One region of the Caballeronia sp. PC1 genome, then DNA from elsewhere that is predicted to be linked to it. Evidence: predicted binding sites of a transcription regulator. Region 1 holds the regulator's gene; the other holds the start of a gene.
What was found. The regulator LexA, encoded in region 1, represses DNA repair genes until DNA is damaged. The targets are predictions, from matches to a motif close to ACTGTATNNNNATACAGT.

Region 1 (9,843 bases):
AATGTGTCAGCATTGACGTTCGCGTTTTCATTCGATATCGCTACATAGTCGCCTGTAACGCCGGGCTAACTTTTGGCCCGTACTCTGCCGTAACGCCGCCCCGGGTCCTGCAATGCGGGATTCGCGGCGCGCTCCCCGAGTCACCCGCGGTGCGGTGCCGTTCGCGAGGCACTACACTTGCTCGATGGTCCTGGTTGCCCGCTGCGGCGCCTTTCGCCACAGCGCGCTCTTTGCAAAGGAGTCGTCGCTCATGTCTCAAGCATCATCGCAGGCCAAAGATCTCGATCGCCTCACGATCGACACCATCCGCACGCTTTCGATGGACGCCGTGCAGAAGGCCAATTCCGGCCACCCCGGCACGCCGATGGCGCTCGCGCCCGTCGCTTTCCATCTCTGGCAGAACCATCTGCGCTACGATCCGGACGCGCCGCTATGGCCGAATCGCGACCGCTTCGTGCTGTCCGTCGGCCATGCGTCGATGCTGCTGTACTCGCTGCTGCATCTCGCCGGCGTGAAGGAAGTCGACGAAGACGGCAAGCCGACGGGCCAGCCCGCCGTATCGCTCGACGACATCAAGCAGTTCCGCCAGATCGACAGCAAGACGCCGGGCCATCCGGAATTTCGCCTGACCACCGGCGTCGAGACGACGACCGGACCGCTCGGGCAAGGTCTCGGCAACAGTGTCGGCATGGCGATGGCCGCGCGCTGGAAGGAAGCCCGCTTCAACAAGGGCAAGGACACGCTCTTCGATTACCGCGTCTACGCGCTCTGCGGCGACGGCGACATGATGGAAGGCGTCTCGCACGAAGCGGCTTCGCTCGCGGGGCATCTGAAGCTGTCGAACCTGATCTGGATCTACGACAGCAACACGATCACGATCGAAGGCCACACGGAGCTTGCCTACAGCGACGATGTCGAGGCGCGCTTTCACGGCTACAACTGGCACACGCTGCACGTCGACGACGCCAACGACGCGACCGCGCTCGAAGCCGCCATCAACAAGGCGAAGTCGCATACCGACAAGCCGACGCTGATCGTCGTGAAGAGCATCATCGGCTGGGGCGCGCCGAACAAGCAGAACACCGCGAGCGCGCACGGCGAGGCGCTGGGCGAAGAGGAAGTCAAGCTCGCGAAGAAGTTCTACGGCTGGCCGGAAGACAAGCAGTTCTACGTGCCCGACGGCGTGATGCAGCATTTCGCGGACGGCATGGGCGCGCGCGGAAAGAAGGCGCACGATGAATGGAAGCAGCGTTTCGACGCCTACGAAAAGGCGCAGCCGGACCTTGCGAAAGAAGCGTGGCACATGCTGCGCAACACGCTTCCCGAAGGCTGGGAAAGCGCGATTCCGACCTTCGAGGCGGACGCGAAGGGACTCGCCACGCGCGACTCGTCGGGCAAGGTGCTGAATGCGATCGCGCAGCAGATTCCGTGGCTCATCGGCGGGGCGGCGGACCTGTCGCCGTCGACGAAAACGAATCTCAAGTTCGAAGGCGCGGGCAGCTTCGAGCACGACAGCTACGGCGGCCGCAATCTGCATTTCGGCATTCGCGAGCACGGCATGGGCGCGGTCTGCAACGGCCTCGCGCTGTCGAACCTGCGCGCGTACGGATCGACTTTCCTGATCTTCAGCGACTACATGAAGCCGCCGATCCGCCTCTCCGCGATCATGGAAGTGCCGGTGATCTACGTGTTCACGCACGATTCCATCGGCGTCGGGGAAGACGGGCCGACGCATCAGCCGATCGAGCAGCTCGCGACGCTGCGCGCGGTGCCGGGCCTATGCCTCTTGCGTCCCGCCGATGCCAACGAGGTCGGCGAAGCATGGCGCGTGGCGCTGTCGCATAGCAAGGAGCCGACGTGCCTCGTGCTGACACGCCAGGCGCTGCCGACCTTCGATCGCACGAAATACGCGTCGGCGGAAGGCGTGCGGCGCGGCGCGTACGTGCTCGCCGATACCGAAGGCGGCAAGAAGCCCGAGGTGCTGCTGCTCGCGACGGGCAGCGAAGTGTCTTTGTGCGTCGATGCCTACGAGAAGCTGAAGGCCGAAGGCGTCGCGGCGCGCGTCGTCTCCATGCCTTCGTGGGACATCTTCGAAAAGCAGGACGCGGCGTACAAGGAATCGGTGCTGCCCGACGACGTGCACGCGCGCGTCTGCGTGGAGCAGGCCGCCACGCTCGGCTGGGACCGCTATGTCGGCCGCCTGGGGTCGCAGATCGTGATGCACACGTTCGGCGCGTCGGCCCCGCTGAAGGCGCTCAAGACCAAGTTCGGCTTCACGCCGGAGGCGGTGTACGAGGCCGCGAAGAAACAGATCGAACGCGTCAAATCCAACGGCAAGGAGTGACCATCATGCAGATCGGCATCGTGGGACTGGGGCGCATGGGCGGCAATATCGGGCGTCGGCTGATGCGCGACGGGCATACGTGCGTCGTGTACGACCACGCTCCGGAGGCGACCCAGGCGCTGGCGAGCGAAGGCGCGACGGGCGCCAAGGATCTGGGCGATCTTGTGGCGAAGCTCGACGCGCCGCGCGTCATCTGGCTGATGCTGCCCGCGGGCAAGATCACCGAGGACACGCTCAATGACCTGCACAAGATTCTCGGCGCGGACGACGTGATCATCGACGGCGGCAATTCCTTCTACAAGGACGACATCCGCCGCGCCGCGCAATTGCGCGAGCAGGGCATTCATTATGTCGATGTCGGCACGTCGGGCGGCGTCTGGGGCCTGACGCGCGGCTATTGCATGATGATCGGCGGCGAGGAAGCGGTCGTGAAACGCATCGATCCGATTCTCGCGACGCTCGCGCCCGGACGCGGCGACATTCCCGAAACGCCGGGCCGCGAAGGGCGCGATCCGCGCGTCGAGAACGGCTACATGCATTGCGGGCCGGTCGGCTCGGGGCACTTCGTGAAGATGGTTCACAACGGCATCGAATACGGCTTGATGCAGGCCTATGCCGAAGGCTTTCACGTGCTCGAACGCAAGGACTCGAAAGAGCTGCCGGAAAACGAGCGCTATTCGCTCGATCTCGCCGATATCGCGGAAGTCTGGCGGCGCGGCAGTGTCGTGTCCTCGTGGCTGCTCGATCTGACCGCGGGCGCGCTCGCGGGCGACGGCTCGCTCGACCGCTATTCGGCCGAAGTCGCGGACAGCGGCGAAGGGCGCTGGACGATCGAGGCAGCGATCGAGGAAGCGGTGCCCGCGCAAGTGCTGTCGGCGGCGCTTTACACGCGCTTTCGCTCGCGCGATGCCGAGTCGTTCCCCGAGCGCATGCTGTCCGCGATGCGCTTCGGCTTCGACGGGCATCACGAGTTTCCGGCGAAGTAGGGCTTCGAAAACGGCGATGGACTTTCCAGGGTCCATCGCCGGTTTTCACTTCATCATGCGTCGCCTGAAAAGCCACGCACACAGGAAAAACGGCACGATCGCATAGGCGATCAATACGCCGAGATGCAGCGCCACGCCGTCGAACGGGCGGGCGAGCATCGCGCAGCGGATCAGTTCCACCGCGTGAAACAGCGGCAGCGCCTGCGCGGCGTGCTGCGCGAAGGCGGGCAGTTGCGCGATCGGGAAGAACACGCCGGAGAGCAGGAGCATCGGCGTGAGCGCGAGCGTTTGATAGAACATGAAGAAGTCGTAGCTCGGCGCGAGCGCGGTGACGACCATCGCCGTGCTCGCGAACGCAAGCCCGGTCAGCACGATGACGGGCAGCGCGATCAGCATCGACGGAAAGTTCCCGTAGCCGAGCGCGCCCGCGACCAGCATGATCGCCACGCCCGAGAGCACCGACTTGCTCGCGGCCCAGACGATCTCGCCGAGCACGATATCGCCGAGCGTGAGCGGCGTGTGCATGATCGCCTCCCACGTGCGCTGCACGTGCATGCGCGAAAAGCCCGAATACATCGCTTCGAAGCTAGACGACATCATCACGCTCGACGCCACCGTGCCTGCCGCGAGAAACGCGATATACGACACGCCGTCGACGTGCCCGACCATCAGCCCGAGGCCGAGCCCCAGGCCGAACAGATAGATCATCGGATCGGCGAGATTGCCGATCATCGAGGCGATCGCGAGCTTTTTCCACACAAGATAGTTGCGCCGCCACACCGACATCCAGTGCGTCGCGTTCGCGGGCAGCGCATTGGACAGCGGCGTCAGATTGTCCGAACCCTTCGGCTGCGTGCGCGGGCGTTTTCGGTCGACGCGCGTTCGTTCGAGCGTATCCATGGCTCAGTCCACCATCTCGCGTCCCGTGAGACGCAGGAACACATCTTCGAGATTCGCCGGGCGATGCAGATAGCGCACGTCGGCGCGGCCTTTCACGCGCGCATGCACGGGCTGCGGATCGTCGACGTAGCAAAAGAGCGTCTCGCCGCTCACTTCCATGCGCTCGACGAACGGCTCGAGTTCGGCGGCGAGCGCCTGCGGATCGGGTCCGTAGATCTCGATCACGTCCGAGCCGATCACCGATTCGATCAGATCGCGCGGCCGGCCTTCCGCGATCTTGCGGCCTTCCTCGATCACGCAGAGCCGGTCGCACAGGCGCTCGGCTTCTTCCATGAAGTGCGTCGTCAGGAGAATCGTCTTGCCGCGCGCGAGCAGCGAGCGCAAGCGCTCCCAGATGAGGTGCCGCGCCTGAGGATCGAGGCCCGTGGTCGGCTCGTCCATCACGAGGACATCGGGATCGTTGACGAGCGCGCGCGCAAGCGTGAGACGCCGCTTCATGCCGCCCGACAACTCGCCGACGCGCGCATCGGCCTTGCTCTCCAGCCGCGCAAACTCCAGCAGCGAAGGCACGAGCGCGTTCATGCGCGCGCCCGTCAGGCCGAAATAGCGGCCGAAGACGAGCAGGTTCTCGCGCACCGTGAAATCGGGATCGAGATTGTCGAACTGCGGCACGACGCCCACGCGCTCGCGCGCGAAACGGGCGCGCGCGGGCACCGGCTCGCCGACGAGCCGGATCGCGCCGCTGTCCGGCGACGTGATGCCGAGCAGCATCTTGAGCGTCGTCGTCTTGCCCGCGCCGTTCGGACCGAGCAGCCCGAAGCATTCGCCGGGCCGCACGTCGAACGACAGGCCATCGACGACGGTGCGCTCACCGTAGCGCTTCCTTACTTCGGTGAATTCGATGGCGCGCGTGCCGCTTTCATCGCCGGCGGTGCGTGTCGTTGCTTGCAATGTTTGATCAGTCATGCATTCGTGACGCAGGAAAAGCCGCAAAACCGCATAGGGAAATCCAGCGGGCTAGTGTAATCCAATGCACCAGCGCGGCGCTCGGCGTGCAACCGCAAGCGGCGCTCCTGGGTCAAACCTGTGCGCGGTGGGCCCGAACCGATTCCGGCTGAAACTGCCAGAGGCTTGTCCGCCGGGCGGCTCGCGGATCTGGCACGGTGCGAGCTAGCGTGCTGCTTCGGTTAGCGTTTTCCAGCGTTGTCACGCATGGTGCGACACACGAAGATGAAGACGCATTCGGCCACATTGGGCTGCGCGCGGACGCGAACGGCATTGGCCAGGGAGATCATGATGGAAAGCTATCGAAAGATCCTGCTCTGCTACGACGGCTCCAGAGAGGGCCGCAAGGCCTTGCGGCAGGGCGCCAATCTCGCGCTCGACCTGAACGCGGAGACGCACGTGCTCGCGGTGGTGGATATGCGTTCGAGCATCGCCCAGAGCGCCGGACTGCTAACCGATATGGCCTGTGGCCGCTTCGAGGAAGCCGCGCGCGATATTCTCCAGGAGGGCGTCGAGTGGCTGCGCGAACGCGGCCTGCAAGCGCAGGGGCACTTCGCGTTCGGGCATCCGATCGACGAAATCGCGGCACTCGCCGAGAGCCTTCAGGTCGATCTCGTCGTGGTGGGGCATCGCTGCCGCAGCGGGCTCGCGCGCTGGTGGATGGGCGCGGGCAACACGCCGCTGCTCGACCGCGTGAAGTGCAGCATTCTGGTCGCCGTGTGTCAGGCGGGCGAATCGGCCGAGGCGGAAGACGAAGCGGCGTACGCGGCGAAGCCGGTCAAGGCCGAAGCCGGCGCCTGAGTTCGCACGCGTGCCGGATCAACCGGCGAGATCGACCGCAACGAGCTTCCACGACACGAGCCCGTAGCGATGGAAGATCGCCGAGTAACGCGCATCGCCGGCGCCGTGCCGATAGGTGACGACGAACGTGTTGAAGTCCCTGTACCCGGCGGTGGTCTGCGGCGGCTCGGCAGGCGCCTGTTGCGCGGTCGCGACGCCGGAGGAAGGCGCGTTCGCCGCTGCGTTGTCGTGCGGCGCTGCGCTGTCGCCCGCGGGCGGCGGACGCTCGCCGGGATCGCCGCGCGGCGGAATGCCGTTCAGAATGGCAGCGACGCCGTCCGGCGTCGCGTACGAATCCACCAAAGGACCGACGAGCGCCGCGCCGATCATCGCACCGATGATTGCAAGCGGATTGCCGCTCTTCTGGATATCGATGCGGCGCGTGAGCAGCGCGGCGACCTGGTCCTTGAGGCTCGCGCGAAGCGCGGGAAAATCCACGTATTGATTGACGGTCTGCGCATCGCGCGCATCGGCTGCGCGCTTGACGCGATTCAATGCGATATACGGCGACGCATAAACGAAACCGAGCGCCGCGACGAGAACCAGAACGACGAGCGCGGTGAGAACAGATCGGGAAGTGCGTGACATGCGGCGGCGAAGCCTCTCTTGCAGAATGTGATCCGGGATTGACCACGCCGATGCGCGATAAATCCCGGAGCATCGTGCATTCACGCGAGAATGCCGCCCGCGAGCTCCGCGCTTTCCTCGGCGATGCAACGGTCGATCATGCGCGACACTTCATCGATCTTGCCGACCAGAATGACGCGCGATTGCCCGCGATAGACCCGCACCGGTGCGCGTTGAGCGGGCTCCGCGTGCACACCGCTGTTCAACGACACGCGCGCGAAAGCCGGCTGGCGGGACGGCAGCGCGGGCATGTCGTCGAAGAGATCCGGCGTGGTTTCGGCGCGCGGCATGCCGCACGCGATCAGCGTGCGCAGATGGCGCAGGCGGCCGAATTGACGGAAGGGCAGCAGACGGGCAAAACGTTCCATGATGACTCTCCAGACGATAGGACGCACCGCGGCGCACCGCGCGCGGTGGCCGTCATGCTTGTTGTAGTTGAGACGCCTGAGGGCGTTCGAAGCAGTGTGTGAAGAGAGTTTCCGCTGTCACCGAGACATTTTCTGTCTCTTTGTGACGAGCGAGGCGACATTTATTCTGCCGCCTGCCACTCCCTCCGCTGCCCCGTCAGAACTCGCCCGAACGGATCAAACCGACCGCGATGCCTTCCAGCGCGAAATCGCCGCTGCCGGAGCGCACGAAGATGTTTTCATAGTCCGGGTTCTCGGCAATCAATTCGACGCCGTCCGCCCGGCGCTTCCAGCGCTTCACGGTGACGTCATCGCCAAGACGGGCGACGACGATCTGTCCGTCTTTCGCTTCATTGCGCTTTTGCACCGCGAGCAGATCGCCGTCGAGAATGCCGGCGTCGCGCATCGAAAGGCCGCGAACCTTGAGCAGATAGTCCGGCTTGCTGGAAAAGAGCGCGGGATCGCACGCGTAGTGCTGCGAGATATGCTCCTGCGCGAGGATCGGGCTGCCCGCCGCGACGCGCCCGACCAGCGGCAGCGACAGTTGCATGATGCTCTGATGCGGCAGCGTGAACTGATGCGGCAGATCCTCCGCGCGATCGAGGCGCGACACGTCGCCGAGCAGCCGGATGCCGCGCGACGAGCCCGCCGCCAGCTCGATCACCCCCTTGCGCGCCAGCGCCCGAAGATGTTCCTCAGCCGAGTTCGCCGAACTGAAGCCGAGCTCCGCCGCGATCTCCGCGCGTGTCGGCGGGAAGCCGGTGCGGTCGATCGCGCGCTGGATCAGTTCGAAAACCTGCTGTTGCCGCGCGGTAAGTTTTGATGTTCTGGTCACAGGCTAGGCCCCTGATGCACTGTATGAATGGACAGATCACTGTATTTTTATACAGTATAGCCCACTTTTCAAGCTTTACTTTAAGTTCGACCGTGCGGCCGCGAAGCCGCGTCGCTTCGCGCTTCTTCCACCCAGGAATAAGGTTCTTAGCAGTTTTACGTATAAAAAAGTGAGAAACGATTATTTCTAATCATATAGACCCGTCGATAGACTGATTCCGTCAATTCGATAAGACGGAGAACGGGGAATGCAAAGCATCAACACGGGATTGCGAAGGCTGCTGGCAGCGGCGACGCTCGGCGCGGCGGGCCTGATCATGACTGCACCGGCGCATGCCGACACGTCGTTTCTGAACGTTTCCTACGATCCGACTCGCGAGCTGTATCAAGACTTCAATCAGGCGTTCGCGAAAAAATGGAAGGCCGATACGGGCGAGACGGTGACGTTCAAGCAGTCGCACGGCGGCTCGGGCGGTCAGGCGCGCGCGGTGCTCGACGGCCTGCAGGCCGATGTCGTGACGCTCGCGCTCGCCTACGACATCGACGCGCTCGCGGGCAAGGGCCTCGTCGGCGCGGACTGGCAGAAGCGTCTGCCGGACAATGCGTCGCCCTACACCTCGACGATCGTGTTTCTCGTGCGCAAGGGCAATCCGAAGCACATCAAGGACTGGGACGATCTGGCGAAGCCTGGCGTTTCCATCGTCACGCCGAATCCGAAGACTTCGGGCGGCGCGCGCTGGAACTATCTCGCGGCGTGGGCCTATGCGCAGCACAAGCCGGGCGGCAACGAGCAGACCGCGAAGGACTTCGTCACGAAGCTGTACAAGAACGCGGGCGTGCTCGATTCCGGCGCGCGCGGCGCGACGACGAGCTTCGTGCAGCGCGGGCAGGGCGACGTGCTGATCGCGTGGGAGAACGAGGCGTTCCTGTCGCTCAAGGAGTTCGGCACGGACAAGTTCGAGATCGTGGTGCCTTCGGTGAGCATTCTCGCGGAGCCGCCGGTCGCGGTCGTCGACAAGGTGGTCGACAAGCACGGCACGCGCAAGCTCGCGGAAGCGTATCTCAAGTACCTCTATAGCGACGAAGGCCAGCAGATCGCCGCGCGCAATTTCTATCGTCCGCGCTCGGACAAGGTGCCGGCCGAGCTCACGAAGCAGTTCCCGAAGCTCAAGCTCTACACCATCGACGACACGTTCGGCGGCTGGACCAAGGCGCAGAAGACGCACTTCGCGGACGGCGGCGTGTTCGATTCGATCTATCAACCGCAATAAGCGAACGAAGCGGCGACGCGGCGCATAAGACGCCGCGCCCGCGAGAAGACGCGTCCGACCCCGGCGCGCAAACAAGGATGACTCAAGGATGACGACCCTCACATTCAGGAAGCCGAGCGCGCTTCCCGGGTTCGGCCTGACGATCGGCATCACGGTGGCGTATCTGAGCCTCGTGGTGCTGATTCCGCTTGCCGCGACCTTCGCGAAGACCGCGACGCTCGACTGGGCGCAGTTCGTGCGCGCGGTGACATCGCCGCGCGTGCTGGCCTCGTACCGGCTCACTTTCAGCGCGGCGCTCGGCGGCGCCCTCATCAACGCGGTGTTCGGCTTTCTCGTCGCGTGGGTGCTGGTGCGGTACACGTTCCCGTTCAAGCGCATCGTCGATGCGATCGTCGATCTGCCGTTCGCGCTGCCGACGTCGGTGGCCGGCATTTCGCTCGCGGCCGTGTACGCGGGCAACGGCTGGATCGGGCAGTATCTCGCGCCGCTCGGCATCAAGGTCGCGTTCACGCCGCTCGGCGTACTCGTCGCGCTGACGTTCATCGGCTTGCCGTTCGTCGTGCGCACGGTGCAGCCCGTGCTCGAAGACTTCGAGCGCGAGCAGGAAGAAGCCGCCGCGTGCCTGGGCG
Region 2 (9,843 bases), 860 kb from region 1:
ACCACGCGAGCGCGTTCCGCGGGCGGGATGCCGAGACCGGTGTCTTCCACTTCCAGATGCACGAGATCGAGATCGTTCTCGTCGGTCCGCACGCGCACGGTGATGCGCCCGCCGGCGGGCGTGTAGCGGATCGCGTTGTCGATCAGGTTCGAGAGCATCTCGCGCAGCATGACGACGTTACCTTCCACGTCGACCGGAAACGGCGGTTCTTCATAGCCCAGGTCCATGCGCTTCGCGAGCGCGGCCTGCACCCAGTCGCGCACGGCGAGCCGCGCGAGCGTCGTCAGCTCGATGCGCGAGAAGATTTGCCCCGTCGCGCGATTTTCCGCCCGCGCGAGCGCGAGCAGTTGCGTGACGAGACGCGCGGCGTGCTCGGAGCTCGTCGCGATCTGTTCGAGCGAACGCTGCACTTCCGCCGACACGTCCTGGCGCATCGCCAGTTCCGCTTGCATGCGCAGGCCCGCGAGCGGCGTTTTCATCTGATGCGCGGCATCGGCGATAAAGCGCTTCTGAAACTCCATGTTCTGTTCGAGGCGCGTGAGCAGATCGTTGAACGACGCAACGAGCGGCGCGATCTCCGGCGGCGCGCGGTCGGCTTCGAGCGGAGAGAGGTCGTCGGGGCGGCGCGCGCGGATATTCGACTGCAGCGCGTGCAGCGGCGCGAGCCCGCGCGAGAGCCCGAACCACACGAGGATGATCGCGAGCGGCAGGATCACGAACTGCGGCAGGATCACGCCCTTGATGATGTCGTTGGCCAGTTGGCTGCGCTTGTCGAGCGTCTCGGCGACCTGCACGAGCACCGGCTGCGCGTTGTCGGGATCGCGTCCGGGCACGAGTCCGGGCAGATCGACGGTCGTGTACGCGACGCGGATGTCGTTGCCGCGCAGTACGTCGTCGCGAAATTCGACGATGCCCGGCTGCGGACGGTCGTCGTCATGCGGCAAAGGCATGTCGCGGTCGCCGCCGACGAGTTCGCCGCGCGTGCCGAGCACCTGAAAGAACACGCGATCGACGTTATCGGCGCGCAGGAAATCGCGCGTCGCGTCGGGCAGCCGCAATTCGGCGACGCCATTGACCGGCTGGATCTGACGCGCGAGCACGTAGGCATCGGCTTCGAGCGCGCGGTCGAACGGCCCGTTCGCGATCGACTTCGCGACCAGATACGTCACCGCGATGCTCATCGGCCAGAGCAGCAGAAGCGGCGCGAGCATCCAGTCGAGAATCTCGCCGAAGAGCGAGCGCGGATGCGCTTCGTTGTCGGGTTCCAGCTCGTCGGGCGGCGCGAAGGGATTGGCGTAGCGGGCGTCGCGTTCGGCGTCGGAATCGGAATCGGCGCGCGCTTCTGCCTTCCGATGAGCTTCCGTGGACGCGTGCGACGCCATGCGGGTTACTTATAGTGATGGCTGGCGGGCATCGAGTCGCCGGACGGCTGCGCGCCCGCACCGTTGGACGACGCCACGGCCTTCTCCAGCGTGTAACCCAGGCCGCGTACCGTGATGATCTTCGCGCCGCTCGGCTCGATCTTCTTCCTCAGCCGATGCACATAGACTTCGATCGCGTTGTTGCTGACTTCCTCGCCCCATTCGCACAAGTGATTGACGAGCTGTTCCTTCGACACGAGCCGGCCGGTTCGTTGCAGCAGCACTTCGAGCACGCCGAGCTCGCGCGCGGAAAGATCGATGACCTGATCGCCGATGGTAGCTATCCGCCCGACCTGATCGAACGAGAGCGAGCCGTGCTTGACGACGGTCGGGCCGCCGCCCGCGCCGCGGCGCGTGAGCGCCCGCACGCGCGCTTCGAGCTCGTTGAGCGCGAAGGGCTTGGCCATGTAATCGTCGGCGCCGAGATCGAGGCCTTTCACGCGCTCGTCCACGCTGTCGGCCGCGGTGAGGATCAAGACGGGCATCTGCGAATTGCGCGCGCGCAGGCGTCGCAAGACTTCGAGGCCGGGCATGAGCGGCAGGCCGAGATCGAGGATCAGCAGGTCGAAGGTCTGCAGGGAGAGCGCGGTGTCCGCCTCGACGCCATGCTTGACATGGTCAACGGCGTATCCCGATTGGCGGAGTGATCGGACGAGACCGTCCGCGAGTATGCTGTCGTCTTCGGCAATGAGGATTCGCATCGTCGTGTGCGCCTTTGTACGCCTTTCGTGCGCGATGAAGCGCATCGGCATTGCCGGCACCGTTCGTCGCCCGGTGCGGCGGTCTCCAGGTGTTTAGTGGTTTTTGCGCGGCGCGCGCAAGCGTGGAAAAAAAGCAGCACCACGCAGTTGCGAGCTTGCAAAAACTACTGTTTTTTTATACAGTGTCTGCGTGAGTGTAAAGGACGGCTTCGAGAAGCTCAATGAGCAGTCGAAAAGCCCGCGAACACTGCCTCAGACGCCGTTCATCATAGCAAAGGACGATTCATGGAAGAAAGCAAGAAAGGCCCGGCTGGAATGACTGCGGACAAGAGCAAGGCCCTGGCCGCCGCGCTCTCGCAGATCGAAAAGCAATTCGGCAAAGGGTCGATCATGCGGCTCGGCGCGGGTGAGGCGGTCGAAGACATTCAAGTGGTGTCCACCGGTTCGCTCGGCCTGGACATCGCGCTCGGCGTCGGCGGCTTGCCGCGCGGCCGTGTGGTGGAAATCTACGGTCCCGAGTCGTCGGGCAAGACCACGCTCACGCTGCAAGTGGTCGCGGAGATGCAGAAGCTCGGCGGCACCGCGGCGTTCATCGACGCGGAACACGCGCTCGACGTGCAATACGCGGGCAAGCTCGGCGTGAACGTGCCGGAACTGCTGATCTCGCAGCCGGACACGGGCGAGCAGGCGCTCGAAATCGTGGACGCGCTGGTGCGCTCCGGCTCCATCGACATGATCGTCATCGACTCGGTCGCGGCGCTCGTGCCGAAGGCGGAAATCGAAGGCGAAATGGGCGACTCGCTGCCGGGTCTGCAAGCGCGTCTGATGTCGCAGGCGCTGCGCAAGCTCACCGGCTCCATCAAGCGCACGAACTGCCTCGTCATCTTCATCAACCAGATCCGCATGAAGATCGGCGTGATGTTCGGCAACCCGGAAACCACCACGGGCGGTAACGCGCTGAAGTTCTACTCGTCGGTGCGTCTGGATATCCGCCGCATCGGTTCGATCAAGAAGAACGACGAAGTCATCGGCAACGAGACGCGCGTGAAGGTCGTGAAGAACAAGGTGTCGCCGCCGTTCCGCGAAGCCATCTTCGACATTCTTTACGGCGAAGGCATCTCGCGTCAGGGCGAAATCATCGATCTCGGCGTGCAGGCGAAGCTGGTCGACAAAGCGGGCGCCTGGTACAGCTACAACGGCGATCGCATCGGTCAGGGCAAGGACAACGCGCGGGAATTCCTGCGCGAGAATCCGGACATCGCGCGCGAGATCGAGAACAAGATCCGCGAATCGCTGGGTGTGGCCGCATTGGGCGAGACGGTCGTCGCGGGCGCTGAAGCGGCCGACGGCGAGTAAGCGTCGAGCTTGAAGGACGATGCAGACGCGCCGCTCCGGATCGAAGGCTGATACGGCGGATCAAGGAACCGGCGACGGTTCCGACTCCGCCGACCGCTACGAGCGAAGCAGCGAGCGGCGTGGCGCATCGTCGAAGCAGGGCAGATTCAAGCGCAGTGACAAGGAACGCGCCGACGCGGAGCCATTCGCGTCGGCGCGTCGCGTTTCTGATGCTGTTCTCGGTGAGAGCGTCGACGGGGCGCGGGGCGCGTCCGGCTCACAGACGAATGCAGACGACCGGTCAGCGCGGCTCGATCAAGCGCGCGCATTGCTCAAGCAGGCGACCGCGCAACCCAAGGCGCCGAGCGTCAGTAGTGCGCCCGCCGAGTCCGCAAGCAATATCGACAAAGCGGACTTCACACCTTTTACGGACCCATTCGAAGAAGCCGATCCCTTCGAGCCCTTCGAACAATGCGCGCCAGCAGCACCCGCACGCGAGGAAACGGTCTACAGCCGCTCCAGCCAGCGCACGCGCAAAACCTCGGCAAGCGAAGCCAACAATCCCCGACGTCCGCAACGCTCGCTCAAAGGGCGCGCGCTCGCGTTCCTGTCGCGGCGCGAATACAGCCGCGCGGAACTGTCGAGGAAGCTGCGTCCGTACGTCGAAGAAGCCGACTTGCTCGAAACGCTGCTCGACAGCCTGGAGCGCGACGGCTGGCTGTCGAACGAACGCTTCGTCGAAAGCGTCGTGCATCGGCGGGCTTCGCGCATGGGCGGCAGCAGGATCATCAACGAACTAAAGCGCCATGCCGTCGGCGACACGCTCATCAGCGAAACCGCTGACAAGCTCGCGCAGTCCGAAACCGCGCGCGCGCAGGCCGTCTGGGAAAAGAAGTACGGCGTATTGCCCGAAACGCCCGCCGAACGGGCCAAGCAGGCGCGCTTTCTGGCCGCGCGCGGTTTCTCGGGCGGCACGATCGGCAAAATCCTCAAGGGCGGCGAGGAAGACTGGACCGACGAGCCCATCGACGATTGAGCGCCGCGCCGGCTGCTCGCCACGGCCCGATCTGCACGCACGTTCCTTTCGTCAGGCGCATGCCCGGCCAGGAATACCCAATATGCTAAAATTGCACGGTTTTCCCCGTACCGGCTCACTCCCAGCATGCCTCTCTCCCCTCCCGCTTCCCGACAGCTGCGTCATCGTCGCGCGATTCGGCTGGAAGCGTTCGAGCGCGAAGACGGCCTCTGGGACATCGAAGCCTGTCTAACCGATGAGAAGCCGCGCGACGTTCGACTCGCGGCGGGCGTCCGGCCCAACGGCCTGCCGATCCATGAACTCTGGCTGCGCATCACCATCGACCGCAAGCTCACCATCGTCGACGCCGAGGCCTCGTCCGACTGGACGCCCTATGGCGGTCAGTGCGCCGAGTCCAATTCCGCCTATCGCCAGCTCATCGGCCTCAATCTGCTCCAGAGTTTTCGCCGCGAAGCCAATAAGGTATTGCGCGGCACGGCCGGCTGCACGCATCTCACCGAGTTGTGCGGCGTCCTCCCGACCGCGGCCGTCCAGGCATTCGCCGGCGACGTCTGGAAGATCGAGGACGGCAATCCCTTCAAGCGAACTGACGAAACGAGCCCAGATGCGGCCGCGCCTCACGACGAGCCGCCGTTTCAGCTCGGCCGTTGTCACGCATTGCGTTTCGACGGACCCGCGGTCAAGGAACATTACCCGCGCTGGTTCGGTTACGCGCCCGCGGACAAGACAGACTCACCGACAGCGGTGCAGGACAGGCCGGAGACATAGCCCGATTTATCGCGCGTGAGCAGCGCTCGCGCGTACGCACGGCATTCGAAAAAAAAGAATCGAAGAATCAGCGGTTCAAGCAAACAGAAGTTCACTCCAACTCTCAGACTGAAGGAATCACGCATGAAGATTCACGAGTACCAGGGTAAGGAAATCCTGCGGAAATTCGGCGTCGCGGTCCCGCGCGGCAAACCCGTGTTCTCGGTGGACGATGCGGTCAAGGCCGCGGAAGAGCTGGGCGGCCCGGTCTGGGTCGTCAAGGCGCAGATCCACGCGGGCGGCCGCGGCAAGGGCGGCGGCGTGAAGGTCGCGAAGTCGATCGAGCAGGTCCGCGAATACGCGAACCAGATCCTCGGCATGCAGCTCGTCACGCACCAGACCGGCCCGGAAGGCCAGAAGGTGAACCGCCTGCTGATCGAAGAAGGCGCGGACATCAAGAAGGAACTGTACGTCGGCCTCGTGCTCGACCGCGTTTCGCAGAAGATCGTCGTGATGGCGTCGAGCGAAGGCGGCATGGACATCGAAGAAGTCGCGGAAAAGACGCCGGAACTGCTGCACAAGTTCGCCGTCGAGCCGTCGACGGGTCTGCAGGACAAGGACGCCGACGACCTCGCACGCAAGATCGGCATTCCGGACGCATCGATCCCGCAAGCGCGCGCGATCCTGCAAGGCCTCTACAAGGCGTTCTTCGAAACCGACGCATCGCTCGCGGAAATCAACCCGCTGATCGTGACCGGCGACGGCAAGGTCATCGCGCTCGACGCCAAGTTCAACTTCGATTCGAACGCGCTCTTCCGTCATCCGGAAATCGTCGCGTACCGCGATCTGGACGAAGAAGATCCGGCTGAAGTCGAAGCGTCGAAGTTCGATCTCGCGTACATCTCGCTCGACGGCAACATCGGCTGTCTGGTGAACGGCGCGGGTCTGGCGATGGCGACGATGGACACCATCAAGCTCTTCGGCGGCGAACCGGCCAACTTCCTCGACGTCGGCGGCGGTGCGACGACCGAGAAGGTCACGGAAGCCTTCAAGCTGATGCTGAAGAATCCGAACCTGAAGGCGATTCTGGTGAACATCTTCGGCGGCATCATGCGCTGCGACGTGATCGCGGAAGGCGTGATCGTTGCGTCGAAGGCGGTGGACCTGAAGGTGCCGCTCGTCGTGCGCATGAAGGGCACGAACGAGGACCTCGGCAAGAAGATGCTGGCCGACTCGGGTCTGCCGATCATCTCGGCGGACAGCATGGAAGAAGCCGCACAGAAGGTCGTCGCGGCAGCCGAAGGCAAGTAAGCGCGTTCGCTTGACGAGCCTAAGAGAGCGTTCCACCAGATACGAATGGCGGCGCAAAGCCCAGGCTTTGGCGACGCCAAACGAACAGAGGTCACTACATGTCGATTCTGATCAACAAAGACACGAAGGTCATCACGCAGGGCATCACCGGCAAAACCGGTCAGTTCCACACGCGCGCCTGCCGCGAATACGCGAACGGCCGTGAAGCCTACGTCGCGGGCGTGAACCCGAAGAAGGCCGGCGAAGACTTCGAAGGCATTCCCATCTACGCGTCCGTGAAGGAAGCGAAGGCCGAAACCGGCGCGACCGTTTCGGTCATCTACGTGCCGCCCGCGGGCGCCGCAGCCGCGATCTGGGAAGCCGTCGAAGCCGATCTCGATCTCGCGATCTGCATCACGGAAGGCATTCCGGTTCGCGACATGCTCGAAATCAAGGACCGCATGCGCCGCGAAAATCGCAAGACGCTGCTGCTCGGACCGAACTGCCCCGGCACGATCACGCCGGACGAGCTGAAGATCGGCATCATGCCGGGTCACATCCACAAGAAGGGCCGCATTGGCGTCGTGTCGCGTTCGGGCACGCTGACGTATGAAGCAGTCGGCCAACTGACGGCGCTGGGCCTCGGCCAGTCGTCGGCGGTCGGTATCGGCGGCGATCCGATCAACGGTCTGAAGCACGTCGACGTGATGCAGATGTTCAACGACGATCCGGAGACGGACGCCGTCATCATGATCGGCGAGATCGGCGGTCCGGACGAAGCGAACGCGGCTTACTGGATCAAGGACAACATGAAGAAGCCGGTCGTCGGCTTCATCGCGGGCGTGACGGCGCCTCCGGGCAAGCGCATGGGCCACGCCGGCGCGCTGATCTCGGGCGGTGCTGACACGGCTGACGCGAAGCTGGAAATCATGGACGCGTGCGGCATCAAGGTCACGAAGAATCCGTCGGAAATGGCGCGTCTCCTGAAGTCGGTTCTCTAAATCGAAGCGGGCAAAATACGCGAGGCTTTGGTACTCTTACTGATTCCTTTCGTATAAGCCGACAAAAAGCGAGGGAGCGCTGCTTCCTCGCTTTTTTATTTTTGCCTCATGCTTGAATTCTTCTCGACGCTTCATTGGGGCGCGGTCGTTCAGATCATCGTGATCGACATCCTGCTCGGCGGCGACAACGCCGTCGTGATCGCGCTCGCGTGCCGCAATCTGCCCGACCGGCAGCGCACGCGCGGCATCGTCCTCGGCACGCTCGGCGCGATTCTGTTGCGCGTGATCTTGATCGCCTTCGCGGTCATGCTGCTCGACGTCCCGTTCCTCAAGTTCGTCGGCGGTGTGCTGCTGCTGTGGATCGGCGTGAAGCTGATGCAGCCGGATCACGACGAGCATCACATCGACGCGTCCGACCGGCTGTGGGCGGCTGTGAAGACGATCGTCATCGCCGATGCCGTGATGAGCCTAGACAACGTGATCGCGATCGCGGGCGCGGCCGAGGCGGCGGACCCGCGTCATCGGCTCGCGCTCGTGATCTTCGGTCTGATCGTGAGCATTCCGCTGATCGTGTGGGGCAGCACGCTGGTGCTGAAGCTGCTCGACCGCTTTCCTGTCGTCGTGCTGCTCGGCGCGGCCTTGCTCGGGTGGATCGCGGGCGGGCTCATCATCGACGATCCGTTCATCGACCGTTGGCCGGCGCTCAATACCGACATCGTCGGATACGCGGCGCGCGTGGCCGGCGCGCTCTTCGTCGTCGGGGTGGGCTGGTTGCTCAGACGCCGCGCGCTCGCCGACGGCAATCGCGCGACCGGGTAAAGATGCCTAGGCCGTCCGGCCGACTGTCGCTCGTCCCGCGCTCTCAATACGATCGAAGCGTCTGTCCGCATTGCGCGGCGGACGCTTTTCGATCTTCTGGGAGCAGCAATGACGACGATGGTGTGTGATGTGAGCGTGCCGCGACAGCGGTACGCAGTATGGCTTGGACGCGCGCGGGCAGCGCTTTCGCGCGGCTTCACCCTGATCGAACTGATGATCGTGCTGGCGATCGTCGGCGTGATCGCGGCGTATGCGATACCCGCGTATCAGGATTATCTGGCGCGCAGCCGCGTGGGCGAGGGCATGGCGCTCGCGGCGTCGGCGCGGCTCGCGGTGGCGGAAAACACGGCGAGCGGCGCGGATCTCGCGGGCGGCTATGCTTCGCCGCCGGGCACGCGCAACGTCGAATCGATTCATGTGGACAGCGACACGGGACAAATCACGATCGCCTACACGACGCGCGTCGCGCCGGCCGGATCGAACACGCTGGTGCTCGTGCCATCGACGCCCGACAACGCCGATACGCCGACCGCGCGCATCGCGCTCAGTCGCGGCGCGGTGCAGCCGGGTTCGGTGACATGGGAATGTTTCGCGGGCGCGAAGAGCGCATCGTCGCTGCCTGCCCCGGGCGCGGGGCCACTGCCTGCGCTGGCGCCGACCTTGCCCGCCAATCTGGCGCCGCCGGAGTGCCGTGCCTGAGCGTGCTTGAGCGTGCAGGCGCGCGCATGAAGGCATGAGGCGTGACGCGCGGCGGCAGGAATTACGGTGCCGCCGCGCGCTCGCACACGTCGTTTTTGCGGGAAAGGCGGCAATTTCGTAGCAAATCCGGCCGTTCGCCGGACAGCCGGGGCAAAGTTTTGTATAGTGCGCCGGTCGCCGACGTTCCCAGTCCCTCATGCCTTCCCAATCTTCCCAATCGTCCCAATACGCGCGCTTTCTCTGTTTTGCCGTTCTGTGCCTTGCGCTGACGTTCCCTTACGCGGTCGTCAACCACACGTATCCGATTCCGACCTTCTACGCCGAGTACAGCGCGCTTGCGCTCTATCTGGCGCTCGGCGCGACGGTCGCGCTGCTCGTGCGCGTATCCGAGCCGAAAGTGCCGTTCGCCTCGCCGGTCGTCGCGCTGATGCCGCTCGCCTTCGGCTTGCTGCTCGTCGCGCAGACGGTGCTGTTGCCGGTCGCTCAGCCGTCGATGAACTGGCTCGGCGGCGCGTTTCTGCTCGCGTCCTTCGTCGCGGTGCATACGGGCTTCGGACTCGTGCGCGCGGGCCTTGCGGAGAAGACGCTTCGTGTTGCCGCCGCGGCGCTCATGGTCGGCGGCCTGTTCGCGGTCTTCTGTCAGATCGTGCAGTTGCTGCATCTCGAGGTGAAATTCACGCCGTTCGTGGTCGCGTACAACGTGATGATCGAAAGGCGTCCGTTCGGCAACATGGCGCAGGCCAACCATCTCGCCACCGTCATCGCGTTCGCGCTGGCGGCGGCGTTGTACTTCG

Region 2: recA (recombinase RecA) is a predicted target of LexA. The motif match lies at 2,289-2,306, and genes of this name have one in related genera.

What each region holds. Positions count from the first base shown of each region.
Region 1 covers NZ_JAJUBH010000001.1:1,260,964-1,270,806, reverse strand. Annotated here, with positions in the region: gene tkt (transketolase) at 251-2,344, shown strand; gene gnd (phosphogluconate dehydrogenase (NAD(+)-dependent, decarboxylating)) at 2,350-3,330, shown strand; gene LY284_RS06030 (ABC transporter permease) at 3,376-4,230, opposite strand; gene nodI (nodulation factor ABC transporter ATP-binding protein NodI) at 4,234-5,196, opposite strand; gene LY284_RS06020 (universal stress protein) at 5,527-6,036, shown strand; gene LY284_RS06015 (DUF2939 domain-containing protein) at 6,055-6,663, opposite strand; gene LY284_RS06010 (hypothetical protein) at 6,744-7,070, opposite strand; gene lexA (transcriptional repressor LexA) at 7,267-7,944, opposite strand; gene LY284_RS06000 (sulfate ABC transporter substrate-binding protein) at 8,192-9,214, shown strand; gene cysT (sulfate ABC transporter permease subunit CysT) at 9,303-9,843, shown strand, end outside.
Region 2 covers NZ_JAJUBH010000001.1:2,124,228-2,134,070, reverse strand. Annotated here, with positions in the region: gene LY284_RS10235 (sensor histidine kinase) at 1-1,382, opposite strand, end outside; gene LY284_RS10230 (response regulator transcription factor) at 1,388-2,122, opposite strand; gene recA (recombinase RecA) at 2,408-3,478, shown strand; gene recX (recombination regulator RecX) at 3,498-4,493, shown strand; gene LY284_RS10215 (DUF2889 domain-containing protein) at 4,620-5,261, shown strand; gene sucC (ADP-forming succinate--CoA ligase subunit beta) at 5,370-6,551, shown strand; gene sucD (succinate--CoA ligase subunit alpha) at 6,650-7,531, shown strand; gene LY284_RS10200 (TerC family protein) at 7,640-8,350, shown strand; gene LY284_RS10195 (pilin) at 8,459-9,049, shown strand; gene LY284_RS10190 (PglL family O-oligosaccharyltransferase) at 9,246-9,843, shown strand, end outside.